Regions from separate parts of the Stenotrophomonas sp. 57 genome, predicted to be linked through region 3. Evidence: predicted binding sites of a transcription regulator. Region 3 holds the regulator's gene; each other region holds the start of a gene.
The links. Region 3 encodes FliA, which starts transcription of late flagellar genes. Its sites were predicted from a motif close to TAAAGTTTNNCNNNCNNNGGCCGATAA; they were not measured.
Positions count from the first base shown of each region.

Region 1: QP512_RS06145 (methyl-accepting chemotaxis protein) is a predicted target of FliA. The motif match lies at 6,665-6,691, and genes of this name have one in related genera.
Region 2: QP512_RS18190 (methyl-accepting chemotaxis protein) is a predicted target of FliA. The motif match lies at 7,947-7,973, and genes of this name have one in related genera.

Region 1 covers NZ_CP127407.1:1,334,634-1,344,714, reverse strand. The annotation lists gene QP512_RS06170 (ABC transporter permease) at 1-1,186, shown strand, start outside; gene QP512_RS06175 (efflux RND transporter periplasmic adaptor subunit) at 1-14, shown strand, start outside; gene QP512_RS06165 (ABC transporter permease) at 1,183-2,310, shown strand; gene QP512_RS06160 (hypothetical protein) at 2,356-2,748, opposite strand; gene QP512_RS06155 (hypothetical protein) at 2,752-3,732, opposite strand; gene QP512_RS06150 (glycine zipper 2TM domain-containing protein) at 3,879-4,247, opposite strand; gene QP512_RS06145 (methyl-accepting chemotaxis protein) at 4,411-6,633, opposite strand; gene QP512_RS06140 (barstar family protein) at 6,816-7,208, shown strand; gene QP512_RS06135 (hypothetical protein) at 7,639-7,938, shown strand; gene QP512_RS06130 (hypothetical protein) at 8,146-8,769, shown strand; gene QP512_RS06125 (hypothetical protein) at 8,769-9,884, shown strand; partial or broken gene QP512_RS06120 (transposase) at 9,868-10,081, opposite strand, start outside.
Region 2 covers NZ_CP127407.1:3,952,039-3,962,119, forward strand. The annotation lists gene QP512_RS18175 (protein-disulfide reductase DsbD) at 1-2,036, shown strand, start outside; gene QP512_RS18180 (TlpA disulfide reductase family protein) at 2,033-2,596, shown strand; gene QP512_RS18185 (sulfite reductase flavoprotein subunit alpha) at 2,730-5,252, shown strand; gene QP512_RS18190 (methyl-accepting chemotaxis protein) at 5,378-7,918, opposite strand; gene QP512_RS18195 (arylamine N-acetyltransferase) at 8,122-8,961, shown strand; gene QP512_RS18200 (hypothetical protein) at 9,432-9,593, opposite strand; gene QP512_RS18205 (hypothetical protein) at 9,647-9,877, opposite strand; gene QP512_RS18210 (response regulator transcription factor) at 9,900-10,081, opposite strand, start outside.
Region 3 covers NZ_CP127407.1:2,100,367-2,110,447, reverse strand. The annotation lists gene QP512_RS09675 (bifunctional diguanylate cyclase/phosphodiesterase) at 1-649, shown strand, start outside; gene flhB (flagellar biosynthesis protein FlhB) at 858-1,988, shown strand; gene flhA (flagellar biosynthesis protein FlhA) at 2,033-4,093, shown strand; gene flhF (flagellar biosynthesis protein FlhF) at 4,239-5,867, shown strand; gene QP512_RS09655 (P-loop NTPase) at 5,854-6,741, shown strand; gene QP512_RS09650 (RNA polymerase sigma factor FliA) at 6,738-7,481, shown strand; gene cheY (chemotaxis response regulator CheY) at 7,539-7,931, shown strand; gene QP512_RS09640 (protein phosphatase CheZ) at 7,931-8,536, shown strand; gene QP512_RS09635 (chemotaxis protein CheA) at 8,539-10,081, shown strand, end outside.

The DNA.
Region 1 (10,081 bases), 770 kb from region 3:
GGCCCCAGCACTGAGCCCGGATACTGGCGGTTTCGGCGCCTCGTGGCGGCGCGAACTGCAGGCGCTGCGCGGCAACCGCGCCGACCTGATGCTGGTGACCCTGCTGCCGCTGCTGATGCTGGCGGTGATGGCGTGGATGTTCACCCCGTCGGTGATGCGCGATATCCCCATTGCTGTGGTCGACCTGGACCACAGCAGTGACAGCCGCCTGCTGCTGCGCATGCTCGATGCCAGCCCCGGCGTGCGCATCGCCAGCCAGCCTGCGGACATGGAAGAGGCACGTTCGCAGCTGCGCCGCCTGGATGTATTCGCCATCGTGCTGGTGCCGCGCGACGTCACCCGCCAGGCGCTGCGCGGCCGCCAGGGCACGGTGTTCGCCTATTACAACGCCACCTACATGACCACCGGCCAGTCCGCCGCGCGGGACATCGGCGATGCAGTCTCGGCCTGGAATGCACGCCTGCTGCGCGAGCGCATCGGCCTGCAGGTCGGCCCGGGCAAGCTGCGTGCAGCCCCGATCGCAGTGCAGTCGGACATCCTCTACAACCCGGCGCGCAGCTACGAATTGTTCCTGCTGCCGCTGATCTTCCCGGCGGTGCTGTCACTGGTGCTGGCACTGGCCGTGGCCGGCAGCCTCGGCCGCGAAATCCGCGACGGCACCCTGCCCGCCTCGCTGGGCCGCACACCGTGGACTGCCATTGCCGGCAAGATTGCGCCGTACATCCTGCTGTTCTCGCTGTATGGCGCGCTCGGGCTGGGCTACCTCGCCTGGCTGCGCGGTGATGGCGTGGCCGGCAGCGTACTTCTGCTGCTGCTCGCGCAGCCTTTGTTCTACCTGGCCACCGCCGCCTACGCGCTGTTCTTCGTTGGCGTCACCCGCGACATGGGCACCGCACTGTCCGCGGTGGGCCTCAGCATCGGCACCGCACTGGCGTTCTCCAGCGCCACATTCCCGGTGCTGGACGGGCCGTTGTTCACCCGTGTCTGGCACCAGCTGCTGCCGCTCAGCGCCTATATCAAGCTGCAGACCCAGCAGCAGTTCATCGGCTCGCCGCTGCTGGTCTCGCTGTGGCCACTGGCCACGCTGCTGCTGATGGCAGTGGTGGCTGGCGGCATCGGCGGCCTGCGCCTGATCGCCTTCGCGCGTACCCCAGAAGCCGCACAGCCGGCGGGGGGCGACGCATGAGCGCACTGTGGCGCAGCCTCCGGCAGACCCTGATGGCGGTCCTGTGCGACCGCTACGCGATCGTGGTGATGGTCGGCGCGGTGATCCTGTACTCGTTCTTCTACCCCGCCGCGTACCGCCACCAGGTAGCCGGCAACCTGCCGGTGCTGGTGGTGGACGAAGACCACAGCGCCACCAGCCGCGAACTGCTGCGCAAGCTCGATGCACTGCGGGTCGCACGCGTGGTCGGGCAACCAGCGGATACCGACAGCGCGCGCCAGCAGCTGGAAGCCGGCCATGCCGAGGGCATCGTGCTGATTCCGGCCAACCTGGAGCGCGACATCCTGCGCGGGCACCCGGCCAAGCTGGTACTGCTCGGCAACGGCGCCTACCTGGGCCGCGCCAGCTGGGTGCTGGGCAGCGTGGCCGACGCGCTGGGCGCGTTCGGACGTGACGCGGTGGTCGGCCAGGCCGCCTTCATGGGCGCGCCGCAGGCGCCGCCCGTCACCCTGGTGCAGCGCCCGCTGTACAACACCCAGGAAGGCTATGGCAGCGCCATCGTGCCCGGCGTGGCCGAGCTGATCGTTCACCAGACCCTGTTGATGGGCATCGGCGTGCTGCTCGGTGGCCGCCGGCTCGCGCTGGGCCGGCGCCTGCGCTTTGACCCGCCAACGCTGGCGGGCATGGCATTGGGCTTCAGCCTGATCGGCCTGTTCGGCCTGTTCTACTACGCCGGTTTCACCGCGTGGGTGCAGGACTATCCGCGCGGCGGCAATCCGCTGGGGCAACTGCTGGGTGGCACCTTGTTCATCGCCGCCACGGTGGCGTTCGGCCTGTTCGTCGGCAGCTTCTTCCGCACCCGCGAACGCGCCTTCCAATACATCATCGCTACCTCGATCCCGCTGTTCTTCCTGGCCAACCTGTCGTGGCCGGCGGTGATGACGCCGCAACCGCTGGTCTGGCTGGCGCAGCTGCTGCCGACCACCTCGGGCATCAACCTGATGGTGCGCCTGAACCAGATGGACGCCCGCCTGGCTGAAGTCGGCCACGAACTGATCACCCTCACCGTCCTGCTGCTGCTCTACGGCAGCCTCGCCGCCTGGCGCCTCCTCGAAAGAAAGGGGACGGACGGGATTAAGTCGTAAACGGCAAGGTCGGGGGATTGCGACTCAATCCCCTCCGCGCCCTTTTCAGGGGTCGGGCGCGTACCAGAACGGGATGCGGTACTCGCGGCGTCGCTCCGGGCCGCGTTCGCCCCCTTCGGCATTCCAGACCAGGCTCAGGTCATGGCGACCGGGTGCCAGCGTCGCCATGGGCAGATAGCCCACCAGTCCACGCATGTCGAGATCGCGGCGCTCCATCGGCATGAAGTCGTGCAGGTCAACCGGCGTGCCATCCAGCTGCACCTGCCACAACCGGGACAGGCACTCCACCGCTGCGCTGGCAGCCTTTGCGCCAGTCGCTTCATTGCGTGCGGCGGGCAAGGCGGTGCAGTGCTGGCGCGCCAGCGGGTTGTCGCGCTGGGGGCGGTGTGGAATGAACACACGCAGGCGTGAACCACTGATAGTGTCCGACGGGATCATCGGCTACGGCAGCAGCTGATCGTGCGCCGAACGCATCGATTCGTAATGCGCGCTCAACATGCCGTGTTCGACGGCCTCGTCGGTCATCACCTGGTAGCGGTTGAACAGCGAGAACTTCACTGAACCCAGCACCTGCACCCCGCCCAGCACCATGGCCACCATCACCGCCAGCAGATAGACCGCCATGAACGAACGCGAGCGCAGGTTGCTCTGCAGGGTCAACTGCATGGTCTGCATCAGGCGCAGCAGGGGAATCCGTTGCAGGCCTGCCAGGAAGCGCTGCAGCCACCGCTGCAGGCCGTCATAGGGCCGGTCGCGCCGCTGCCGGCGCACAATGACACGCTCCAGCAGTGCAGGAACCAGTGCGAGTACAAGCAGGCTGGCCAGCACGGTACCGACCACGATCATGGCCACACGATCGGAACCGCCGGCAAGCGCACTGATCGCCATCGCCGCGCACAACGTCAGCACGGCCACCACCAGAGTACCGGCCAGCGTCTGTACCGCCAGCAGCGTGGTGGAGAAGAGCATGGTGGCCAAACGATCAGCGCGTTCGATGCTGCCGTCCAGGCCACCGTCGCGCGCCTTGAGGAAAGCGCGCGATACCGGGCCCATCTGCGGCAGCCGTTCCCAGTCGATGCCCTTGGGAAAGTGCGATTTCAGCCCGATCAGGCCTATCCAGTACCCGCGCACGGTCAGATGCGCGATCAGCGCTACCGCCAGCACGTAACACATGCCCACGCTGATGCTGAAACCAAACCACAGCACCTGGAAGTACATGCCTTCCGTGTGCAGGCTGCTGCGCGCCCACGCATCGAACAGGTAGCCAGGCACCGCCAACAGGGCGAACGCCAGCAGGCCGGAAATGAACAGTTCCAACTCATCGGTACGCTCGCGCAGCCGACCGAAGCGCGTGCTCGCCTCGGGTCCGGGCTCGCGGTCGGCAACCGGAACGTGCGACTCTGCGACGGGCAATTCGTTCACAGGGCATTCATCCTTGGAGGTCGGCGCAGTATAGGCGCGACACACCGGCCGGCGATACGGGGCCCCACAACGAGGAACGCCGGCACGAGGCCGGCGTTCCGAGATACTGCGTTGCGGAAGGCGGACTACGCAGTTGGCACCATCGGTCAGCGGTAAACGCGCTCGCAGCGGCGCTCGACCACGCGGTCGCCGTTCTTCTGCTGGCTGTTGCCCTGGATCTGGCGGCCGGCAGCGCCGCCCGCTACGGCACCGGCCACGGTGGCCAGCTTCTTGCCGTTGCCACCGCCCACCTGGTTGCCCAGCAGGCCACCAATGACGGCGCCAGTGGCGGTACCGGCGATGCGGTTGGGATCGCGCGAATTACGCTGTACTTCCACGTTCTTGCAGACCACGCGGCTGCCGTCATTGAACTTGCGTCCTTCGTCGCGCGGCCCGTAGGTCTGCGCACCGGCAACAGAGGTTGCCGCCAGCAGGGTGCCCAGCACAAGCAGTCGGGTCGAGGTCTTCATGGCCATCTCCTGAGGTCCGGTATGGCGCCAGTGTCCTCCCGCGGTTGGCAACCGGAAGTGAAATACGCGTGCCGGGCGCCTCAATGGCCATCGCGCGTTCAGGAAAAATCGCGCCCATCGCGACCAGCCATCGCGATGGGCGCCGTCTCCCTGCCGGCAGGCTCACCTGTTAGAACTCTTCCCACCCACCTGCATTGGCGGCCAGCGTCGGCTCGATGCGCGGTGACAGCACCGCCGGACGCCTCACCGGGGTGACCGACGCTGCGACTGCCGCAAGCGCCCGCGGAACCGACGCGGCCGCCGCGGCCGCGCCGGTGCGGAACACCGACACCGCTTCGGTCAACAGGTTGGCCTGCTCTTCCATGGAACGGGCCGCGGCACTCGCCTCTTCCACCAGTGCGGCGTTCTGCTGGGTGGTCTCGTCCATCTGCACGACCGCCTGGTTGACCTGCTCGATGCCGGAACTCTGTTCCTGCGAGGCTGCGGAGATGTCGGCCATGATGTCGGTCACGCGCTGCACCGAGGCGACGATCTCGCCCATGGTCGTGCCTGCCTGGCGGACCAGCGCCGAGCCATCGGCCACCTTGCCGACCGAATCCTCGATCAGGCCCTTGATCTCCTTGGCCGCGCCTGCCGAACGCTGCGCCAGCGTGCGCACTTCGCTGGCCACCACCGCAAAGCCCCTGCCCTGCTCGCCGGCACGCGCGGCTTCCACTGCGGCATTCAACGCCAGGATGTTGGTCTGGAAGGCGATACCGTCGATGACCGAGATGATCTCGGCAATCTTCCTCGACGACGCTTCGATCGCCGACATGGTGATCACCACCTGCCCGACCACCTCACCGCCCTGCGATGCAACGCCATGCGCGCCGATGGCGAGCTGGTTGGCCTGCCGGGCGTGCTCCGCGTTCTGCTTCACCGTGGACGTCAGCTCCTCCATCGATGCGGCCGTTTCTTCAAGGTTGGCCGCCTGCTGCTCGGTGCGCCGCGACAGATCAGTGTTGCCCGACGCGATCTCGCCTGCCGCCAGAGTGATGCTGGAGGCACTGGCCTGGATACGACCCACGATCTGCTTGAGTTGATCGACCGTGGCGTTGCAGTCATCGCGCATGCGGGCGAAGACCCCGTGGAAGTCACCCTGCATGCGTACGGTCAGGTCACCGCGCGAGATCGCCTGCAACAGGGTCGATACCTGTACCAGATTCTCGTCGGTGGTCTGCATCAACCGGTTGAGCCCGGCCACCATGTCGCGGAAATCGTAGGCGAAGCGATCTTCGTCACCGCGCAGGCTGAAGTCCCCTGCGGCGGCCGCGGTCGCCAGCCGGCGGATCTCGCTGTTGATCGCCGCCAGGCTGGCCTTGGTCTCGTCCATCGCCTGGGTGATCGCCGCCTTCTCACCCGGCAGCCGGTCCATGTCCACCGACAGGTCGCCGCGCGCATAGTGCTTCATCACCTCGATCAGGCGATTCTGCACCTGCACATGCGAGCCAACCAGCGCATTGGTGTCATGCACCATGCGGCCGTAGTCCCCCGGGAAGGCGCTCTCGTCCATGCGGTAGCTGAGGCTGCCGGCATCGTGCTGGCGGGCCAGTTCGCCCTGTGCCGCCATCACCGACTGCAACTGTGCCTGCATGCGCTGCATCGATCGGAGCAACTGGGTGACCTCATCGTTGCCCGACGCGTCGATGCTGCTGTCCAGGCGCCCACCGGCAATACCATCGGCCAGCTTCACCGCCCCTGCCAGCGGACGAGTCAGGCTGCGGGTGATCGCCCATGCCGCCAGCGAGCCGAGCAGAAGACTCATCACACCGAACACGATCGACAACGTGCCGGTCCACGATTCGGTCGAGCGGTATTCCTCGCGGCTGCGCGCTGTCAGTGCCTCCTGATGCCGCAGCAGGGTCGAGATTGCCTCGTTCCAGGCCGTCGCCAGACCATGTTCGGCCAGCAGTTCCTTGGCCGCGCCGTCGAAATCGCCGGCCTTCATGCGCTCATGCAGGTGCTCGGTGGAAGCGTCGGTGGCTTTGCGCGCCGCCTCGATCTTCGCCACCAGGGTATCGCCGGTGGCATCACGTGGAATCTTGATGTACTTGGCCCAGATACGATCGTAGGTCTGGGACAGCTCCTGCGCCTTCTGATAATCCTTGTCGAAATCCTCGCCGCGCTTGATCACCATCAGCCGGCGATGCATCAGCACCGCGTTGTTGGTATCCACCATGTCGTTCAACAGCCGCATCTTCACCATGTTGACGTCCACCACTTTCTCGAACTGGGCGGACTTCAGGTGGTTTCCATACAGCACGAGGCCAACGATGGCCACGATGAACAGCAGCAGCAGACCGAACCCGGCACCCAGCCGGGATCCCACTCGGAGGTTGCGTAAGGCGAGCATCTCAATTCCCTTGATCGTGGCCGTACGATCGGTGGCGGCTCGACCGGGAGAATCTTTAAGAGCTTTTCCGCATATACCTTCGTGAATATCTTCAACTGTGCGGGAAAGCGTGAAAAATACCCCTCAACCCGAATTCATGTTCAATATTATTATCTTTCACTCCGCACGCCAGGAATTCTTTCATGCCCCTTACCCTGCAGATTGAAGGCGGCGCGATCCAGGACATCGACAGCCTCTATGCCGAACTCAACCGCGTGTTCATGGCCGGCGAGGACTGGCAGCTCGGGCCGAGCCTGGATGCCCTGGACGATCTGTTGCATGGCGGTTATGGCGCGTTGGCTGGCCACGATCAGGCCACCCTCGTCTGGCGCGACATCGCAAACAGCCGCGCGGCCTTGGGCGTGGATGCCACCCGCCGCTGGCTGCAGGCAAAACTCGACGGGCCGGGTCACTTCAATGCGCAGGCCATCAGCCACCAGCTGGAGGCCCTGCAACGGGGCGATGGCCAGACCTACTTCGAGATCGTCATGGAGATATTCGCCAGCCATCGGCAGATCACGCTCATCCCGGCCTGATTGCGTGCCCCGCACGTACCTGGCTCATCATCGGCAGCGGCGTCCCCCAGCCCCAGCAGTTACCATGGACGGCCCTGTACCTGCTCCGCCGTCGCCGCCTTCCGGCGCGACCGGATGCCCTGATCCACGAGTCCCATGTCCAAAGACAAGTCCGCCGAACACACCCCGCTGATGAAGCAGAACGGGCGCAGCGAGATGTTATGGGAAAATCCCTTTGTGCAGCAACGGAATCGAATGTTGTTGAGTTGCAGGAAGGGCTGTCGCAACAATTCCGCAACAGGTAGATGAATCCACGCCAGGCTCCCTCTCCACTGGTGGCGTGGACGGCTTGCCGTCCAGGACAACACCATCAGACGCATCCCCTTGATTGCCGCTGCAGGCGGCCTCAAGTCCCCCCTGATCCAAACCGGATCTTTAGGAGCTCGATGCTATGCCTGCAATCAAGCGTTCCGAACTTCGTTATGAATACAGCTGGAGAGTCTCTGAGGGCGACAATCCTAAGCTGATAGCGGACGACGCCCATCACCTCAGCCGCAATGAGGGCTATGAGATGCTGCTCTATCTCAACAGCCTGACCGGCAAAGATGGCGTCGACCTCCCTGTCAAGACCCGTCTCATTGTTGAGTGGATGCTGAAAGAGCACTTCAAGTCCACTGCACCCGGACGCCAAACCGTTACGACATGGGTGGTGGACAACTGGAATCGGTTGTCGCCGCATTACCCTGGATGAGGCGATCCCAGGCGGGGAGCTTCGCCCTCCGCCTACTACTGCAGAGGAAAGCGGCTAAGGTGCAGTGGCAGCTGGAAGGAAGTGACCTCCGCTCATTCGCAGGTCACGCCCTCACCCCTCTTATCGGCCTCAATTAAAACGCACCCAGTCGCGCCTTTTGCGACGATTTCCCGATATCGTGCGCATATGGAACACAGGGGACTCAAAATGGATCACGAGTATGTGGTGCTTGGCGGTGTCAATCGGGCGCAGATCGGAAAATATCTCGCCAGGACCGCGTCAGTGGTTTCAGGGATCTTGGTCTGGGCGCTCCTCGAAGCCGTAGACCTCGCAAAGGGGCTTGGGCTTGGCGCAAACCTGCCGCCCGTTATCCTCTCTCTAGCTGGTGCGGGCACGGTTTATACCGTTCTATACCTGATCTTCCGCCGCTGGATGTGGCGTGTGCCGCTCGTCGCAGGGTGGCTGAAGGTTGCGGATCTCTCGGGAACTTGGATCTGTGAGGGCCATCCATTTCCACGTCCTGACTCACTGGCCGTTGATTGGCAGGGAACCATGACGATCACCCAAGATTGGGACAAGGTGCGCATCCACCTCGACGCTGGGTTGTCCAAGTCCAACAGCGACGTTGCCGGACTCGTTTCCGACCCCATCGAAGGATTTGTTCTGCTTTACAGCTATCGCAACGACCCCAAGCCCGGCCGAACAGAGCTCAATGCGCATCGGGGGTTTGCAAAACTGGTCTTTGCTAAAGATCTTAAAACTGGCAAGGGCGACTATTTCAACGGTGACGGCCGCCACTCGTCGGGCACCCTCAAACTTCGGAGGCAGTAATGGCAAGAACCGTTGATCAGCGTATTGCCGCACTGAAAGCGCGACGCAGTGGCGAAGATCGAGTTAACCTCATGGCGCAGGATAGCGCTGCGCTGGCCAAGTACATAGAGAAGATTTGGAAGCAGGAGGCCTGGGAGACAAAAGCAACCAGCAAGCCCAACACTCGCTATGTTTTGGGTGCGATGCAGGAAGTCGACGCAGACTACACGCGCATCAGCATAGAGACCGCCCTGCGTGTAGCGAAGCAGCTAGGAAACCGCATCGAACGGTTCACGCTTGAGTTTCACCTACAAGGCTCCGTACCACTCAATGTGCACATTCGTGGCGTCAGCGATGTAGATCTTCTTACTCTTATCTCATCGCAATTTTTGAGCTACGACCCCAGCGGTCCGCGAGGAACATCAGGCGCCTACTACCCCACAACCCTAACTTCATTGCAGCAACTTAAAGACCTGCGCGCACAAGAAGAATCCGAGCTCGAAAGCGCCTTTCCAGCCGCGACAGTAGATAAGCGCGGGAGCAAAGCGATCAAGATCTCAGGCGGCTCTCTTCCCCGCTCAATTGATGTTGTGCCTTCCCATTGGTATGACTCTGCCGATTACCAACGTAGTGGAGCATTCCATGATCGGGGGGTCATCATCTTGGACAAGAAGAACAATGCCACGATGACTAACTACCCATTTAAGCACATCAAGGAAGTTTCAGATCGAGACCTTGTTGCCATGGGTTCTTTGAAGAAAGCCATTCGACTCATCAAGAATATCAAGGCAGACGCGGATCAGGACATCATGCTCACGAGCTTCGACCTTGCTGCCATCATGTTCCACGCCGACATGGCAGCTCTGCGGACCGGACATTCGTATGAGCTCGCCGTCTTAGCGGAGACTCAGCGCCATCTTGACGACCTGTATCATCGTCCCGATTACGCAAAGCTTTTACTCGTACCGGATGGGACGCGATTCATCTTTGACAGTCCAGCCAAGTGGAGCTCCTTGTTGACCCTTTCTTGTGAAGTAGACAGGCTACTTGAAGCCGTCGCAAACGAGAACAGCATCGGACTTCCTGCGAACAACCACAGCGAGCGGCGCCAACTCATTAGATCCGTTCACTTATGACCTTCCGGGCACTCGAGGTACGCATACTCCACTCGTAGTAGCCGCTGGTCGTTACCTTAAGGCAGCGGCCCATCAGTCAGACTGGGAACTCGTTGAGGCAACGTTCGATCACCTGATACCTCAGGATGATCCCTTTGCAAAGAACGCCGCCGCTTCTCGCAAAAGACCCCGTTCCTGCTTTACCCACGCCAACTCGC
Region 2 (10,081 bases), 1.9 Mb from region 3:
CCGGCACCATCAGCCTGGAAGTGCGTTACCAGGGCTGCGCCGATGCCGGTGTCTGCTATCCACCGCAGAAGCGCGTGGTTCAGGTCACCCTGCCCGGTGGCGGTGCCCAGGCCGCGGCTCCGGCCACGCGTGCCGGCGCCACCAGCCCGTTCAACAACCCGCTGGCCGGTGCCGGCAACAGCGGCGGGCTGCGCCTGCCGGGTGCCGCCAGCAACAGCCAGGCGCTGCCGCTTCCGTCCGAGCAGGCATTCGGCTTCGATGCCATCGCCAGCGACGGCAACACCCTGCTGCTGCGCTTCAGCCCGGCGCCGGGCTACTACCTGTATCGCGACCGCACCTCGCTGAAGCTGGAAGGCAGCACCGGCGTGCAGGCCGGCACGCCGCGCTGGCCGGCTGCGCAGTCGCATCGTGATGAACACTTCGGTGATGTCTCGGTCTACTTCAACCAGGTGGAAGTACCACTGCCGCTGCGTCGTTCCGCTGCCGACGCGGTTGACGGCACCCTGCTGGTGACCTTCCAGGGCTGCCAGACCGATGGCATCTGCTACCCGCCGATGACCCGCCGGGTGAAGCTGTCGATCCCCGCCGGCAAGGTCAGCGCCAGCGCCGACCAGGCACCGCCGCGTAACGAGGTGATCAGCCCGTTGGCTGCGGCGCCACGCGAAGGCGCCAACGGCGCCCCCCTGCGCCTGATGCCGACGGTGCCCAATACGGATGCGACCACCCCGGCCGTTGCAGGCGCCGGAAGCGGTAATGAATTCGCCGCCGATGCGCAGGGTGACAACGCACTGCGTACGCGCCCGCCGGCAACCACGCCGAACCCGGACCGCTCGTTCGTGTGGGTGCTGTTGTTGGCCTTGGCCGGTGGCCTGGTATTGAACCTGATGCCGTGCGTGCTGCCGATCCTGTCGCTGAAGGTGCTGAGCCTGGCGCAGAGCGGCGAGAGCCCGCAGCGCGCGCGCAGCCACGCGCTCTGGTACACGCTGGGCGTGCTGGTCGCCTTCGCGGTGATCGGCGCCTTGATGGTCGGCCTGCGCGCAATCGGCAACGCCGTCGGCATCGGCTTCCAGCTGCAGCATCCGGGTGTGGTGGCTGCGCTGGCCTACATCATGTTCGCGGTGGGCCTGAGCCTGTCCGGTGTGTTCACCCTCGGCGGCGGCATCGGCAATCTTGGCCAGTCGCTGGCCAGCCGCAGCGGCCCGGCCGGTGACTTCTTCACCGGTGCACTGGCCTGCGTGGTCGGCAGTGCCTGCGTCGGCCCGTTCATGGGTGGCGCGATCGCCTACGCCTTCATTGCCCCGCCGCTGAAGGCGATGACCGTCTTCCTGTTCCTCGGCCTGGGCCTGGCGCTGCCGTTCCTGCTGATCGGCTTCGTGCCGGCGCTGGCGCGCCGCCTGCCCAAGCCGGGCCCGTGGATGGAAACGCTCAAGCACGTGCTGGCCTTCCCGATGTACGCCACCGCGCTGTGGCTGCTGTGGGTGCTGGGCAAGCAGCGTGGCGTGGATGGCATGGCGCTGGTGCTGGGTGGCCTGCTGCTGCTCGCCTTCGGCCTGTGGCTGTTCGAGCGCAACCGCTGGACCGGCTCCCGTGCAGTGACCCTGCTCGGCGTGCTGCTGGCGATCGGCGCGCTGGTGCCTGCCTGGGGCGTGACCCAGCTGGCACCGCCGGCACGCGCCGCACAGGCGGCCAGCGACAACGTGGTGGAGTACTCGCCGCAACTGCTTGACCGCCTGCGCGCCGACAACCGCGTGGTGTTCGTCAACATGACCGCCGACTGGTGCGTGAGCTGCAAGGCCAACGAGCGCGCCGTGCTGTCGCGCCCGGAGTTCAAGGACCTGCTCAAGCGCACCAATGCGGTGTACATGCGCGGTGACTACACCAACGTCGATCCGCAGATCACCACCTTCCTGGAAGAGCACAAGGCGGTGGGTGTGCCGTTGTACGTGGTGTACGGCCCCGGCGCACCGCCGACCGTGCTGCCGACCCTGCTGACCCAGGCGGTGGTGGAGGAAGCGCTGTTGCGCACCGCACGATGAAGTGGCAACGGCCAGCGCTGCTGTGGACAGCGGTGCTGGCCGCCGGCCTCGGCCTGTGGGCTGGGCATCGGCTGGCACCGGCGCCAGCTGTACCGGCTGCTTCGCCAGATGCGTCCGCAGCGGCTCCCGCGGCGCCGGCCCTGCAGGTGGGTGACCCGCTGCCGGCACTTTCACTGCCCGACCTCGAGGGCCAACCGCTGGACCTGCGCCAGCGCTTCGCCGGCCGCCCGCTGCTGGTCAACGTCTGGGCCAGCTGGTGCGCACCCTGCGTGGAAGAAATGCCCGAACTGGCGCGTTTCGCACATGTCCAGGACGAGGACGGTGTGCAGGTGTTGGGCCTGGCGCTGGATACCCCGGAGGACGTGCGCCGTTTCCTGCAGCAGGTGCCGGTGGATTACCCGATCGTGATCGAGACACCGGGCCCGCGCGACGCGAGCGTGCAGCTGGGCAACGCGCAGGGCCTGCTGCCCTACAGCGTGCTGTTCGATGCACAGGGGCGGATGGTCAAGGCGAAGCTGGGGCCGTTCGCCCACGGTGAGATCGAACGCTGGGTGAAGTGAGGGTTCGGCCGGGCGGCGCCCGGCCGATACCCCTGCTTGACCGCAGGCAGGGCGCCCCGGACAATTCCGCGACTAATTCTCATTTGCTGTTGCGCAGGATGCGGGCGGCAGCCGTCCGGGCCCCTCTCCTTCGATGTTCAAGAACGTCCTGTTCCAACTGCACTGGCTGCTGGGCATCACTGCCGGTGCTGTCCTGGCCGTGATGGGCCTCAGCGGCGCCGTGCTGTCCTTCGAGGACGAGCTGCTGCGTGCCGCCAACCCCGGCTTCGCCGAAATTGCCGAACACCATTCCGAAGGCCAGCATCCGCTGGCGCTCACGGAACTGGTGCCGCTGCTGCAGGCAGGCAGCGAGCGCCCCCTGCAACGCCTGCGCATCGATGCCACCGGACAGCGACCGTCAGTGGCACGTTTCGTCGGCGGCAAAGAACACTGGGTGTATTTCGACCCCTACAGCGGTGAGCGCTTCAGCGCCTTGCGCGGACAGGCCTTCTTCGATTTCGTCGAAGACCTGCATCGCCACCTCGCCGCAGGCGAGCGCGGCAAATGGATCACCGGCAGCTGTGCGATCGCCCTGCTGTTCTTCACCCTGTCCGGTCTGTATCTGCGCTGGCCGCGGCGCTGGTGGCACTGGCGCAGCTGGTTGGCGGTGGAGTGGAAACGCAGCGGCCGCGGGTTTCTGTGGAGCCTGCACTCGGTGGTCGGCACCTGGGTACTGCTGATCTACCTGATGAGCGCACTGACCGGCCTGTGGTGGTCGTTTGACTGGTACCGCAGCGCCGCCAACATCCTGCTGGGCGTCGCGCCGGCGGCCAAGCACAAGGTGGCCACCGACGCGACGCTGGACCTGCGCCGCGTCGAAACCACCTTGTACGCGCTGCCCGGCGTGCGTACCGGCTTCATCGACCTGCGCCTGCCGGAAAAGCCCGGCCAGGCGCTCAACGTGCGGGTGATGGCCGGTGATCCGTCGCAGCGTGGCGGCCACCATGACCGTGCACACGACCTGCTGCAGCTGGATCCGGCCAGCGGAGCGATCCTTGATTCACGCCCCTACGCGCGACAGGGCGCCGGCGCACAGCTGGCCACCAGCGTGTTCGCATTGCACTCGGGCAGCTACTTCAGCACACCCGGCCGCGTGGTGGTGATGCTCAGCAGCCTGGGCATGAGCCTGTTCTTCATCACTGGCTGGATGCTGTACCTGGACCGTCGCCGCAGCCAGCGCGTTGCGCGCGGGCTGCGCCAGTCGCTGCCGACTGCCGCCGCCGATGATGGCCGCGCGCCTTGGCTGCTCGTGCATGCCAGCCAGAGCGGGCTGGCCGAACAGCTGGCCTGGCGTGCGGCCGCGCAGCTGCAGGCCGCTGGCCATGCCGTGCAGGTACTGCCATTGGCCCGGGTCGATGCCACGCAGCTCGCGCGCACTACGCAGGCTTTGTTCGTGCTGAGCACCTTTGGCGATGGCGAACCTCCGGATGCGGCGCGGGGCGCTGCGCGACGGCTGCTGGCACAAGCGCCCGATCTGTCGGGCCTGCAGTTCGGCCTGCTCGCCCTCGGTGACCGCCAGTACCCGCACTACTGCGGTTTTGGCCGCCAGGTCGATGGCTGGCTGCAGGGCAACGGTGCGCGTGCACTGTTCGAGCGCATCGATGTCGATGCCGCTGCGGTACCGGCGCTGCGCCAGTGGCAGCAACAGCTGGGCGCTTTGACCGGCATCGCCACCGATGACAGCGTGCTGCCGCCCGCCACGCAGATGCACGAGTGGCGCCTGCTCGGCCGCGACCACCTCAACCCGGGCAGCGTCGGCGGTGCGATCTGGCGCATCCGCCTTGCGGCGCCGGCGGAGGTGCGGTGGCAGGCGGGCGACATCCTGCATATCGCGCCCCGCCACGATGCGCGGCACGCCAGTGCGGTGCTGAAGGCACATGGACTGGACCCGCTGCAGCCACTGCTGGCCGACGGCGCAGCACGCACGCTGCTGGCCCTGGCCAGCGAACGCGAACTGCCCGATGCCGATGCTGCGCTGGCGGTACAGGATCCGTGCCTGTGGCTGGCAGGGCTGCCGATGCTGCCCGGACGCGAATATTCCATCGCCTCGTGCACCGAGGATGGCGCGGTGGAACTGGTGGTGCGGCTGGTGCACGACGACACGGGACGCGCCGGGCTCGGTTCGGGCTGGCTGTCGCTGCATGCACCGATCGGTGCCAGCATCGTCGCCCGCGTGCACCGCAATCCCGGCTTCCACCGCGTTGCGGGTGCACCGATGGTGCTGATCGGCAATGGCACCGGCATCGCCGGCCTGCGCGGCCTGCTGCGCGAAGCCGCACACGCCGGCGAGCAAGGACACTGGCTGCTGTTCGGCGAACGCCAGCGTGCGCACGATTTCCTGTTCGCCGACGAGATCGAGGCCTGGCAGGCCAAGGGTCATCTTGCGCGGGTGGACCTGGCGTTCTCGCGCGATGGCGACGGTGGCTATGTACAGGATCGCCTGCGTGCGGCGGCCGATGCACTGCGCGACTGGATGCAGTGTGGTGCCGTCATCCACGTGTGCGGTTCGCTGCAGGGCATGGCCGAAGGCGTGGACCAGGTGCTGCGCGAAGCGCTGGGCGATGAAGCAGTGGAAACACTGCTGGAGAACGGCCGCTACCGCCGCGACGTGTATTGATTCCTGCCAGCGCGCATTGGCGTGAGCCGAGCATGGGCTCGGCTCTACAGCGTTTCCCGGGCCTGATGATGTAGAGCCGAGCCTGCGCTCGGCTGATTCCCCGCCGGCCCACAGAACAGCACCGCCTAGGCCGCTGCGCGTGCCGCCCGCTGTTCCGGCTGCAGCCGGAACGCGCCAACGGCTTCCGCCAGCGCATGCACCTGCACCTGCATCTGCGCGGTCGAGGCACCAGCCTCTTCCACCAGGCTGGCGTTGCGCTGGGTACTGGCTTCCATCTGCACGATGGTCTGGTTCACCTGCGCGATGCCAGCATGCTGGTCCTGCGATGCACTGCGGATACCGGCCAGCAGCTCGGCCAGCTGCTGCACGCTGCCAACGATCTCGCCCATGGTGGTACCCGCCTGCTCGGCCTGCCGGTTACCCTGGCCGACCCGCGCCACCGAATCCTCGATCAATCCCCTGATCTGCTTCGCCGCCTCGGCACTGCGCTGGGCCAGCAGGCGTACTTCTGCCGCCACCACGGCAAAGCTGCGGCCCTGCTCGCCCGCGCGTGCCGCCTCCACGGCCGCGTTGAGCGCAAGGATGTTGGTCTGGAAAGCGATGCCATCAATCAGCTGGGTGATGTCGCCGATCCGTCGCGAGGCCTCGCTGATGCCCTGCATGGTCGCGACCACCTGGCCAACCGCCTCGCCGCCGCGCTGCGCCACCGCTGCGGCACCCTTGACCAGCGCGTCGGCACGCCCTGCGGCATCCGCATTGCGGCCAACGGTGTCGGTCAGCTCATGCATCGATGCGGCCGTCTCTTCCAGGTTGGCCGCCTGTTGTTCGGTACGCTGCGAGAGGTCGTGATGGCCGGCGACGATCTCGCCGACGCCGGTATCCAAGCTGGACGTGGCGTGCTGGATGCGGGTGACGATGCGGCCGAGCTGTGCGACGGTGGCGTTGGCATCGTCGCGCATGCGTGCGAACACCCCCTGCAGTTCACCCTCCATGCGCACGCTGAGGTCACCGCGGGCCAACGCAGCCAGCAGCGCCTGCAGGTCGCCGAGATTGGTTTCAAACGTCGCCAGCAGGCGGTTGATGCTGGTCGACAGGGTGCGTACGAAGCCCTGCTTGCCCTCCAGCGCGATGCGGCCGTGCAGGTCACCGTGCGCGGCGGCATCGACCAGCGCGGCCACTTCGGTTTCCAACAGGGTTTCCAGCGCACGGCTGCGCCATTCCACCGCCACGCCAAGGAACTGCGCTTCGTCGATGATGGCGTTGGCGATCAGCTGGTAGCGCACGCCGGCATGGCCGATCTCGCGCTCCTCGCGCTGGCGCACACCGGCCAGGCCGGCCAGGGCCGGATGCAGGTGTACCGCGTCGCTGCCCACCAGATCCTCGTACCGCAGTCCAAGCAGCTGCAGCAGTGCCGGGTTGGCGTAGGCGACCTGTCCTTCCGCATCGATCACCATCAGGCCGGTCTGCGCGCTGTCCAATGCCCGGCGCACGCGGGTGTTGCCGCGCGCCACCGCGCGCTCGGTCTCGATGCGCGCGCGCAGGCGCTGCTGCATGTCGACCAGGCGCTGGGCCAGCTGGCCGATCTCGTCGTTGGTGTTGTAAACGCGCAAGGTGGTGTCCAGGCGGTCGTCAGCGATGTCGCTGGCGAAGCGCAGGGTGTCCTGGATCGGCTGGCGCACCGCGCGCAGGACCAGCACCAGACTGGTGATCAATACACCGGCAACCAGCAGCAGCGTCAGTGCGAACAGCACGCTCATGGTGCGCGCGCCCGTCTGCTGCCGTGCCTGCGCACTGGCCAGCGCCGCGACCTGCGCCTGCTGGAATGCGGCCAGTGCCGGTGCCACGCCAGCGGCGGTTTCCAGCAGTGACTGTGCCTCCACGTCCAGGCCTACACGGGCCGCGGTATAGCCCAGCAATGCGATCTGGTAGCTGTCCATTCCGCTGCGCAGGGTGTCCTGCACATCGGTGGACAGGCCCGCCAGCGCCAGATCAAACGGCAGTTTTTCTTCGCTCGCACGATCGGCATGTGTGGAATCACCATCGAGCAGCAACAGCGCTTCCTGACGGCGCATCTTCTGCAGGGACAGCGCCAGTGACGGCCGCTGCTGGGCGTCCACCTGGGTCTGCAGGGCATCGGCCGCCTGCTGCAGCTGCGCGGCAAGGCCAGCGTCACCGCGCCCCATTTCATCGACACGTTCGAACAGCGCCACCACACCCTGCGAGAACGCATCGGCGGCTTCGGTCAGCGCCTGCAGGGCCTTGCGCCGGCTGGCATCCATCGGCATCGCGCGCAGCGCCCGCAGGTCGGCCTGCAGGGCGTTCTGGGTCACCAGCAGCTGGTCGCGGTCGGCATCATTGAAACTGCGTGCATACTGGGTCTGCAGGCGGCGCGCTTCGGCCACCCGTGTGGCCAGGCTGGCGGCCAGATCACTGCCGTGCTGGTAGCTGGCCTGGTCGCGTGCAGCCTGTGCGCTGGCGTGGCCGGTCCAGGCGTAGACGGCGGCGATCGCGACCAGCCCCAGGCCGCATACCCACAGGGTCGCCTTCAGCTTGTTGGCCACGCTGAGGCGGTGCGGCTGCAGCCACAACAGCAGGTCGGGGGACGCCGAGCGCCACGTGCCAAGGCGCGTGCGCAGGGACCGGAGGTGGAAAACAACGGCCGACATGACAGACTCCAGGCGGAAAGACGCATCTGTATCGGCCAGATCTGAAGCAACTTTAGGAATTCTTTGGTTCGACCGCGCCGATCGCTGGCGGACACGGCCTTTGTACCGGGCACAGGCGACGGGGGGATGACATCGCCGCCGCGCTTGACCTCAACCCCGGTTGGGGGAACACAGTGGACCTCCCTCCCCCGCCCGGTGCCGCCATGACGACGCTTGATGTCCCCCGCTACCTGCAGCGCCTGCAGCTGGATGCGCCACCACCGTTGACGCTGGCGGGCCTGACACTGCTGCAGCAGCGTCACAACGCACTGTTGCCGTTCGAGACCCTCAGCTGCCTGTTGCGCGATGCGGTGCCGATCGACCTGGACAGCGTGCAGCGCAAGCTGCTCGACGACCGCCGCGGTGGGTACTGCTTCGAACTCAATGGCGGCCTGCTGGCCCTGCTGCAGGCACTGGGCTTTGATGCGCAGCCTCTGAGTGCGCGCGTGCTGCTGGCAGCGCATGACGGCGAACTGACCGCGCGTACCCATCTGCTGCTGCGCGTGCATGTGGATGGGGACGACTGGCTGGTGGATGCCGGATTCGGCAGCCTGACCCCGACCGTACCGCTGCGCCTGCACGATGCGCAGCCGCAGGCCACGCCGCATGAGCGCTATCTGCTGCAGCGTCTGCCTGACGAGGGCGACTTCGTGCTGTCAGCCGAATCCAGCGACGGCTGGCGGGCGATGTACCGCTTCGATCTGCAGGCGCCTGCACCGATCGACAACGTGGTGGGCAACTGGTACGTATGCACCCACCCCGATTCCAGCTTCCCGGGCCAGCTACGCGTGTCGCTGACCGGACCGGACTGGCGCCGCACCATCGGCAGCGGCAACTACACCGAGTACCGCCCCGGGCAGGCGCCGGACAAGCGCCCGCTGCATGATGTGGGTGATGTGCGTGACGTACTGCAGCAGCGCTTCGGCATGCAGCTGCCGGACGACCCGCGACTGGACCCGGCCATCAATGACTGGCTGCAGCGCTCGCGCGCCGCGACCTTGTAGGGCCGAGCCCATGCTCGGCTGAGCTGGAGCGGCTGGGCCAACAGCAGCCGAGCGTGGGCTCGGCTCTACAGAGCTGCGCGCGTCTGCAGCGCAATGCGGTTGCCTTCGCTGTCGCGGATCTCGGCACCGAAGCGCAGTTCGGCATCTGCCTCCAGGGCGCGCGCAAGGCGGGTCTCAGCGCTCGCGTGCCGCGATCCTGTAGAGCCGAGCCCATGCTCGGCTGAGCTTGGCGCGGCGGGGCCAACAGCAGCCGAGCGTGGGCTCGGCTCTACAGAGCTGCGCGCGCCTGCAGCGCAATGCGGTTGCCTTCGCTGTCGCGGATCTCGGCACCGAAGCGCAGTTCGGCATCTGCCTCCAGGGCGCGCGCAAAGCGGGTCTCAGCGCTCGCGTGCCGCGATCCTGTAGAGCCGAGCCCATGCTCGGCTGAGCTTGGGCGGCGGGGCCAGCAGCAGCCGAGCGTAGGCTCGGCTCTACAGAACTGCGCTGGCCTGCAGCGCGATGCGGTTGCCTTCACTGTCGCGGATCTCGGCACCGAAGCGCAGTTCGGCATCTGCGTCCAGGGCGCGCGCAAAGCGGGTCTCAGCGCTCGCGTGCCGCGATCCTGTAGAGCCGACCTGTAGAGCCGAGCCCATGCTCGGCTGAGCCTGGCCGGCGGGGCCAGCAGCAGCCGAGCGTGGGCTCGGCTCTACAGAACTGCGCGGGCCTGCAGCGCGATGCGGTTGCCTTCACTGTCGCGGATCTCGGCACCGAAGCGCAGTTCGGCATCTGCCTCCAGTGCGCGCGCAAGGCGGGTCTCAAGGTTGTCGACGCCGAGGTAGATGCGCACGCCCTGGTTCACCCGCAGCCATTGCTGGTAGAACGCGATGGCACGGGCCAGGTCACTGGCGGGGATCTCAGCGTTCAGAATCGGGTCCACGCGCTTTCCAGGTTCCGGCAACTCAGATGATGCGCAGGGTAATCGCCTTCAGCACCGCGCGGGTACGGTCGCGGGTGCCGAGCTTGTCGAGGATGGCCGAGACATAGTTCTTCACCGTGCCCTCGGCCAGGAACAGGCTGCGCGCGATCTCCTTGTTGCTGTAGCCACCGGCCAGCAGGCGCAGGATCGCCACTTCGCGCTCGC
Region 3 (10,081 bases):
CCTGGCCGAGCGCAGCGGGGCGATCAACGACATCGGGCGCTGGGCACTGGACCAGGCCTGCCAGCAGCTGCGGCGCTGGCACCACGCCGGTCACGAAGGCTGGTCGATGTCGGTGAACCTGTCGCCGGTGCAGTTCAGTTCGCCGCACCTGCTGCAGGATGTGCGTGAAGTGATCGAACGCTATGGCATTGCCCCCCGCCACCTGGTGCTGGAGATCACCGAAAGCACGGTCATGCGCGATACCGATACCAGCCTTCGCCTGCTGCAGGCGCTGTCGGCGCTGGGCGTGGGCATCTCCATCGATGATTTCGGAACCGGCTATTCCAGCCTGTTGTACCTGAAGCGGCTGCCGGCCACCGAGATCAAGATCGACCACGCCTTCGTGCGCGACCTGGAACACAGCGCCGAAGACGTGGTGATCGTCTCGGCGATCGTAGCGCTGGGCCACGCGCTGGACATGGACATCGTCGCCGAGGGCGTGGAGACTGCGGCGCAGCGTGCCTACCTGGAGCGGCTGGGCTGCGACTACCTGCAGGGCTACCTGCTGGGCCGCCCGGTCGATGCAGCACGCTTCATGCAGTTGCACGACCTGCCGCGGCCGCGGGTGGAACTGGCGCAGAGCCCGCCGCAACAACACCCGCCCGGATAACGCCGGGCAGCGCGCCCGCCCGCGATCACGGAACGATTCCTGCGGCACCCTCCTGTAGAGCCGAGCCCACGCTCGGCTGCGCTTCGTGCCTGGCCCCAACCGCAGCCAAGCGTGGGCTCGGGCCTAGACGAGGGCCGTCGGTAGATCCACGCCGTGCGTGGAACGGTTCTTGCACGCACCCCGGCATCCCCTGCCGTAGTGCCCCGTGATGTCCGAGAACGAATCCGCCGGCGAAAAGACCGAACAACCGACCGAAAAACGCCTGCGCGACGCCCGTGAACAGGGCAACCTGCCGCGCTCGCGCGAGCTCGGCACGGCCGCCGTGTTCGGCGCCGGCGTGCTGGCGGTGATGGCAATGAGCGGCTCGATCGGCCGTGGCGCCACGGCCTGGATGAAGCAGGCGCTGAGCCCGGAACAGAGCCTGCGGCAGAACCCGAAGGAGCTGTTCGGCCACTTCGGCGACCTGCTGCTGCAGTTCATGCTGGTGATCGCGCCGCTGGTGCTGGTCTGCCTGCTGGCCAGCTTTGTCGCCCCGCTGGTGATGGGCGGCCTGCGCTGGTCGCAGAAGGCGATGCTGCCCGACTTCAACCGCATGAACCCGATGAGCGGGCTCAAGCGCCTGTACGGCCCGGAGGCCATCGCCGAGTTCACCAAGTCGCTGCTGCGCGTGGCCTTTGTCGGCGTCGCCGCCGGCCTGGTGGTCTGGACTGGCTTCGACACCCTGCGCGGGCTGATCCACCACCCGCTGGAGACCGCCATCACCGACGGCCTCGGCTTCACCCTGCGCCTGCTGCTGGCCACCGCCGGTGCGATGCTGATGCTGGCCGCCATCGACGCGCCGTACCAGCGCTGGAACTGGATGCGCAAGCTGAAGATGACCCGTGAAGAGCTGCGCCGGGAAATGAAGGAAAGCGAGGGCAGCCCCGAGGTGAAGGGCCGCATCCGCCAGCTGCAGCAGCAGATGGCCAACCGCCGGATGATGGAGGCGGTACCCACCGCCGACGTGGTGGTGGTCAACCCCACCCACTACGCGGTGGCCCTGAAGTACGAAGGCGGCGCCATGAACGCCCCCACCGTGGTCGCGCTGGGCGTGGACGAGACCGCCCTGCGCATCCGTGAAGTGGCCGACGGCAACAAGGTTGCCATCGTCTCCGCCCCGCCTTTGGCACGCGCCTTGTATCGGGAAGGCCAACTCGGAAAGGAAATCCCCGTGAGACTGTATTCGGCCGTTGCCCAGGTCCTGTCCTACGTCTACCAGCTGCGTGCCTGGCGCACTGGCCCGATGCCGGACGCCCCGCACATCCAGGTGGATGAATTCGGCAAGGGAGGCCGCCCGTGAGCGCCCAGCCCTCGACCGGATTCAATACCCGCCGCGCCCTGGAAATGATCCGCCAGGGCCTTGGCGCGCCGCTGATCGTGCTGGCCCTGCTGGCCATGGTCGTGGTGCCGCTGGCCGCACCCGTGCTCGACGCGTTGTTCACCTTCAACATCGCCATCTCGCTGATGGTGCTGCTGGCGGTGGTCTACGTGAAGCGCCCGCTGGACTTCACCATCTTCCCGATCGTGCTGCTGATCACCACCATGCTGCGGCTGGCGCTGAACGTGGCCTCCACCCGCGTCATCCTGCTGAACGGCCAGAACGGCCACGACGCCGCGGGCAAGGTCATCGCCGCGTTCGGCGAATTCGTGATCGGCGGCAACTACGCGGTCGGCATCGTGGTGTTCGCAATCCTGACCATCATCAACTTCGTGGTCATCACCAAGGGCGCCGGCCGGGTTTCGGAAGTGACCGCGCGCTTCATCCTGGACGCCATGCCCGGCAAGCAGATGGCGATCGACGCCGACCTCAACGCCGGTTTGCTGACGCGTGAAGAAGCCAAGCTGCGCCGTGAAGAAGTCCGCGAGGAAGCCGACTTCTACGGTGCAATGGACGGTGCCAGCAAGTTCATCCGCGGCGACGCCATCGCCGGCATCCTGATCCTGTTCATCAACATGCTCGGCGGCCTGGCCGTGGGCGTGCTGCAGCATGGCATGCCGTTCGGCGATGCCGCTGCCACCTACACCCTGCTCTCCATCGGTGACGGCCTGGTGGCGCAGCTGCCGGCACTGCTGGTGTCCAGCGCGGTGGCGATGCTGGTCACCCGGGCCTCGCGTTCCCAGGACATGGCCCAGGCCATGACCGGCCAGGTGTTCGGCCAGTACCGTGCGCTGGCGATCACCGCCGGCATCATCGGCGTCGTTGGCCTGGTGCCGGGCATGCCCAACGTCGCTTTCCTGACGCTGGCCGCGATCCTCGGCTTCATCGCCTGGAAGGTCTACCGCAAGGGCAAGACCGCCGCCACCGATCCGGCAGCGGGAGGCAATGACGCCGCCGCGCTCAATGCGCTGGGCCGCCCCGCCGCGCCGGCACCGACCGCCGAACTGAGCTGGGACGAGCTGCGCCCGGTCGATCCACTGGGCCTTGAGGTCGGCTACCGGCTGATCCCGCTGGTGGACAGCAACCAGGGCGGTGAACTGATGGCGCGCATCAAGGGCGTGCGCCGCAAGCTGACCCAGGACGTTGGCTTCCTGATTCCCTCGGTACACATCCGCGACAACCTGGAGTTGCCGGCCAATGGTTACCGCGTGCTGGTGCACGGCGTGCCGGTGGCCACCGCCGAAATCCATCCGGATCGCGAGCTGGCGCTGGATCCCGGCAGTGCACTCGGCGCACTGGAAGGCATCGCCGGCAAGGACCCTGCGTTTGGACTGGACGCCACCTGGATCCAGCCGCACCAGCGCGCCCAGGCCGAAACGCTGGGCTACACCGTGGTCGACCCGGCCACCGTGGTCGCCACCCACCTCTCGCACCTGATCCGCGAGCACGCGCCGGAACTGCTCGGACACGAGGAAGTGCAGCACCTGCTGGCCAACCTGGCCAAGAGCGCGCCCAAGCTCGTCGAAGATCTGACGCCGAAGGCGCTGCCGCTGTCGGCGGTGGTGCGCGTGCTGCAGAACCTGCTGGTCGAGCGCATTCCGATCCGCCAGCTGCGCAAGATCGCCGAGGCACTGGTCGAACACGCGCCCAACAGCCAGGACCCGGCCGTGCTGACCGCCGCCGTGCGCACCGCACTGGGCCGCTTCATCGTGCAGGAGATCGCCGGAATGTCGGCGGAGCTGCCGGTGTTCACCCTCAACCCGCAATTGGAACGTGTCTTGCAGGAGTCCACGCAGGGCAACGGCGCCGCGCTGGAACCCGGACTCGCTGAGCGACTGCACCAGAGCCTGGCCGAATGTGTCAGCAAGCAGGAAGCCCGCAACGAGCCCGCGGTCGTGCTGGTACCTGGCCCGGTGCGCGCCGCGCTGGCCCGCCTGGTCCGCCACAGCGTTCCGTCGCTGTCGGTCCTGGCCTACAGCGAGGTGCCGGAGGACAAGCGCCTGAAGCTGGTCGGAACGATCAGCTGACGCCGCCCTCCGATGCGCCAGAAAACAGACACCACTTTCGAACCAACGCAACAGACAGACACCAAGGGGAACCCGCACCGTGCAGACCACCGACCACCCGAGTTCTCCTACCGCCACCCCGCCGTCTTCGTCCCGTGACCACAGCATGAAAATCAAACGATTCGTCGCCGCCGACATGCGCTCGGCCATGAACCTGGTGCGCAAGGAACATGGTCCTGACGCCGTGATCCTGTCCAACCGCCGGATCGAGGAAGGCATCGAGATCGTCGCCGCCGCCAACTACGACGAGAGCGCCGTGCAGCGTGCGCTGGAAGCCTCGCGCCGTGATGTCGCACCGCCGCCGGCCCCCAAGCCGCGCACCGCCGCCGATGCCGTCATTGCCGCAGTCACCCGCCGTCGCAGCAACACCCCCGCTCCGGAACCGGTTGCCGCGACCACCTCTGCCGTGGCCGCCCTCGCCCGCGCCGCGGTCGGTGCCACCGGCCGCACCCTGGACAGCGCCGACGAGATCGTGCCGACCCGCGGCAGCACCGGCTTCGCCGCGACCCTGGCCCGAGCTGCCGTCAACGAACCGGCGCTGCCGGAACAGATCTTCGCCCCGTTCGCCGAGGCCATCGTTGCACCGGCACCGGCACCGGCCGCCAGCGCGCCAGCCAACCGTGCCCGCTTCCAGATCGACCCGCCGCACGAGATGCATCACGAAAGCGCGGCCCCCGCCGTGCAGCCGCCGCCACTGCCGGGCGCGGCTCCGACCGAAGCACAGCCGGAGATCGCCGCCAGCGAACCGGCAGTGGCCGACGCCGTCATCGAAACCTCGCCGGAGCCTACCCTCGCCCCGGCCCCGGTGCTGACCGTGGTCGCCCAGGACGACGCCGAGATCCGCCAGCTGCGCCAGGAAGTGGCCGGCATGCGCCAGGTGATCGAGCGCGAGATGAACCGCTTCACCGACGAGCGCCTGCGTGGCTGCCCGGTGCGCGCCACCGCGCTGGATCTGATGGACGAGTACGGTTTCGACGCCGGCCTGGCCCGCGACGTGGCCATGCAGATCCCGCTGGAGACCGAAGCCCACCGTGGCCGTGGCCTGATGCTGGGGCTGATCTCGCGCAAGCTGCCGATCGCCCCCGTCGACCCGCTGGAGGAAGGCGGCGTGATTGCCCTGGTCGGCCCGACCGGCGCCGGCAAGACCACCACCATCGCCAAGCTGGCCTCGCGCTTCGCCGAGAAGCACGCGCCGCGTGACGTGGCCCTGGTGACCACCGACACCACCCGCATCGGCGCCCGCGAGCAGCTGTACGGCTACGGCCGCCAGCTCGGCATCGCCGTGCACGAGGCCAACAGCGGCACCGACCTGGACCAGCTGCTGGAACGCCTGAAGGACTACAAGCTGGTGCTGATCGACACCGCCGGGCTGGGCCCGCGCGACCGCGCACTGGCCGCCCAGCTGCAGTGGCTGCGCGCCGCCCGCCAGGTCCGCACCCTGCTGGTGCTGCCGGCCAACACCAGCTTCGGCGACATGGACGAGGTGGTCCGCCGCTTCGGCGCCGCCAACCTGCAGGGCCTGGTACTGAGCAAGCTGGACGAGACCGGCCGCTTCGGCAACGCCCTGTCGGTGGCCGTGGACCATGCCCTGCCGATCACCTGGGTGACCGATGGCCAGGACGTTCCGGACGACCTGCACCGGGCCAGTGCAGCCAATCTTGTACTTCGCCTTGAAGATTTGCGCCGAGCGGCCGATATGCCCTGCAACCCGGAGTTGAACCATGCCGTCGCGTGAGTACGCCAAGCTGACCAAGACCTTCCCGCTGTCGGCCACCCGCAGCGAGCCGCTCGGCCCTGTGCGCACCATTGCCGTGACCGGCGGCAAGGGCGGCGTGGGCAAGACCAATGTCTCGGCCAACCTGGCCGTGGCACTGGCCGGCATGGGCAAGCGCACGCTGCTGCTGGACGCCGACCTTGGCCTGGCCAACATCGACGTGATCCTGGGACTGAACCCCACCTTTACGCTGGCCGACCTGGTCGCCGGCCGCTGCTCGCTGGACGACGTCATCGTCGAAGGCCCGAATGGCGTGCTGGTGGTCCCGGCCGCGTCCGGCCGCCGGCACATGGCCGAGCTGGCCCCGGCCGAGCATGTCGGCCTGGTCAACGTGTTCTCCGAACTGGAACGCGAGCTGGACATCATGGTGGTCGACACCGCCGCCGGCATCACCGACGGCGTGCTGACCTTCTGCCAGGCCGCGCAGGACACCGTGGTGGTGGTCTGTGACGAACCGGCTTCGATCACCGATGCCTACGCACTGATCAAGGTGCTGTCACGCGAGCGCGGCGTGGACCGCATCCAGGTGGTGGCCAACATGGTGCGCGATCCCAACGAAGGCCGCGTGCTGTACGAGAAGCTGACCCGCGTCTGCGAGAAGTTCCTTGCCGATGTCTCGCTGAACTACCTGGGCTGCGTGCCGCAGGATGACTGGCTGCGCCTGTCGGTGCAGCGCCAGCAGCCGGTGGTGAAGGCTTATCCGTCCAGCCCGGCCGCGCTGGCGATCACCGAGATTGCCCGCCGCACCGCCCGCTGGCAGGCGCCGACCGAGCCGCGTGGCGGCGTCGAGTTCTTCCTCGAGCGCATCCTCAAGCAGCGCGGGGTGGCCGCATGAAAGGCGCAGCCCAGTACCGGGAGGTCCAGCGCTCGGCAGCCAACGAGGTCATCGCCCAGCACTCGGATCTGGTGCGGCGCATCGCCCACCACCTGGCTGCGCGGTTGCCGGCCAGCGTCGAAGTGGACGACCTGATCCAGGCCGGCATGATGGGCCTGATCGAAGCCTCGCGCAGCTATGACGCCGACCAGGGCGCCTCGTTCGAGACCTATGCCTCGATCCGCATCCGTGGCTCGATGATCGACGAGATCCGCCGCGGCGACTGGGTGCCGCGTTCGGTGCACCGCCGTGCGCGTGACGCCGCCGCCACCATCCGCCGCCTCGAACAGAGCAGCGGCCGTGCCGCCAGCGCCACCGAAGTGGCCGCGGCGATGGAGATGCCGTTGCCAGAGTACCTGCGGTTGATGGAAGACGCCGCACGCGGCCAGGTGCTGAGCCTGGAATCGCGCATCGAGGACCAGGGCGAGCTGGACACCGTCGCCCAGGGCGGCCCGACCCCACAGCAGGTGCTGGAGCGCGGCGAATTCGGCCGCGAGCTGGGCAAGGCCATCGGCCACCTGCCCGAGCGCGAACAGCTGGTGCTCTCGCTGTACTACGAGCAGGAGCTGAACCTGAAGGAGATCGGCGCAGTGCTCGGCGTGAGCGAATCGCGGGTCTGCCAGATCCACGGCCAGGCGGTACTGCGCCTGCGGGGCCGACTGAAGATATTCGAGGCGGTCGACGCCGGCCTTGAAGAATGAACATCCCCGAGGCGGCTGCCCCCGGCCGCCCGGAATGAACAACAAAGGAACTCTGCTTTGAACAAGAACATGCGCATCCTGATCGTCGACGACTTTTCGACCATGCGTCGCATCGTCAAGAACCTGCTGGGCGATCTGGGCTTCACCAACACCGCCGAAGCCGAGGACGGGCATGCCGCGCTGTCGTTGCTGCAGAGCCAGCCGTTCGATTTCGTGGTCACCGACTGGAACATGCCGGTGATGACCGGCATCGAGCTGCTGAAGGCGATCCGCGCCGACGCCAAGCTGAAAACGCTGCCTGTGCTGATGGTCACCGCCGAAGCCAAGCGCGAGCAGATCATCGAAGCGGCACAGAGCGGCGTCAACGGCTACATCATCAAGCCGTTCACCGCGCAGACGCTGGAAGAGAAGCTGGGCAAGATCTTCGAACGCCTGGCGGCCAGCGCCTGATGGATACCACGGTCGACAGGAACGCCCTCGCCCTGCGCCTGCAGGAAGCCCTGGACGCGCTGGAGTCCGGTGACGAAGCCGCTTGGCGGCAACGCATCGACGGACTGGTCGCGCTGCGCACGCAGCCGATGATGAGCGGCCTTTCGCGGCTGGCCCGCGAGCTGGGTCAAGCGCTGGGTGAACTGCCGACCGTGCCGAGCGAAGCCGGTGAACTGGACGACGCCTGCGCACGCCTGGACCACGTGGTGGCGATGACCGAACAGGCCACCCACCGCACCCTGGACCTGGCCGAGGAATGCCGCAGCCTGACCGAACAGCTGCGCGCCGAAGGCCTGCAGCCCGGCCAGGACGCGCAGCTCGAGCGCATCCGCCACAACCTCACCGAAATCGCCCTGACCCAGAGCTACCAGGACCTGACCGGACAGATCATCCGGCGCGTGGTCGGCATCGTGCGCCGCGTACACGAAGGTTTCGGCGCACTCGGCCTGCCGCCGGAACAGCATCGCACCGACCCGGAACTGGCCGGGCCGGCATTGAAGGGACTGGACCGCCACGCGGTCTCGCAGAACGACGCCGACGACCTGTTGTCGGATCTGGGGCTGTAACCATGAGCGCGGTATCCGACGACATCACTGCCGATTTCATCATCGAGGCACAGGAAATCCTGGACCGCCTGGGCGAACAGCTGGTGTCGCTGGAGCAGGCGCCGCAGGACAGCGAGCAGCTCAACGCGGTGTTCCGCGGCTACCACACGCTCAAGGGCGGCGCCGGCTTCCTAGGCGTCACCGCCATGGTCGAGCTGTGTCACGCCGCCGAAGAAGCACTGGGGATCGCGCGCGCCGGGCAGGCCGTGCTGCAGGCCCATCACTTCGACGCCGCCCAGCAATCGCTGGACTACCTGCAGTCAATGCTCGACGCGGTGTCGTCGGGCACCGAACCGGGCTACGCCCCGCCGGAGCTGATCGCCCAGTTCGACATGCACGGTGGCGGTACCGCAGCCCCGAGCGCCGCCGCACCGGCTGCCGCTGGCGGCGACCTGATCACCGAAGACGAATTCGAGGCCCTGCTCGACCAGCTGCACGGCGGCAACGCGCCGACTGCGGTCGCACCGGCGAAGAAGGCCGACGATGGATTGATCAGCGAAGACGAGTTCGAAGCCCTGCTCGACCAGCTGCATGGTGGCGCCGCGCCCGGCAGCAAGCCGGTCGCTGCCCCGCCGGCGCCTCGCCCAGCGGCCGCCGCTCCGGCAGCCAAGCCCGCCGCCAAACCGCTGGCCGAAGCCGAGCACACCGTGCGCGTGGATACCAAGCGCCTGGATGCGATCGTCAACCTGATCGGCGAACTGGTGCTGTCACGCAACCGCCTGAAGACCCTGCGCGCACGCCTGCGCGATGAGGAGCTGGACCGCGCTGTATCGACGCTGGACATTGCCACTGCCCGCCTGCAGTCGGCGGTGATGCGCACCCGCATGCAGCCGGTCGGCAAGGTGTTCTCGCGCTTTCCCAAGGTCGCCCGCGATGTCGCCCGCTCGCTCAAGAAGGAAGTGGACCTGGAGCTGATCGGCGCCGAGACCGAGCTGGACCGCAACCTGGTCGAAGCGCTGGCCGATCCGCTGGTGCACCTGGTCCGCAACGCCATCGACCACGGCGTGGAAATGCCCGAGCTGCGCGAGGCCCAGGGCAAGCCACGGATGGGCCACGTGCGCCTGTCCGCCCAGCAGGAAGGTGACTACGTCAGTATCGAGGTGCAGGACGATGGCGCCGGCATCGACCCGGAAAAGCTGCGCGCCAAGGCGCGCGAGAAGGGCCTGATCGACCCGGAAGCCGCCGCCCGCCTGAGCAGCGAGGAGTGCCTGCACCTGGTGTTCCTGCCCGGCTTCTCGACCAAGCAGCAGGTCACCGATATTTCCGGCCGTGGCGTCGGCATGGACGTGGTGCAGTCGCGCATCCGCGAACTGAGCGGCCAGATCCAGATCCAGTCGGAACTGGGTCGTGGCAGCCGCTTCCTGATCCGCGTGCCGCTGACCCTGGCGATCCTGCCGACCCTGCTGGTGCAGGCCGGCGAGGACGTCTATGCGCTGCCGCTGGCCCGCGTGATGGAGGTGCTGCACGCGCCCCGGACCTCGCTGGGATGGTTCGATGGCCGCGCCG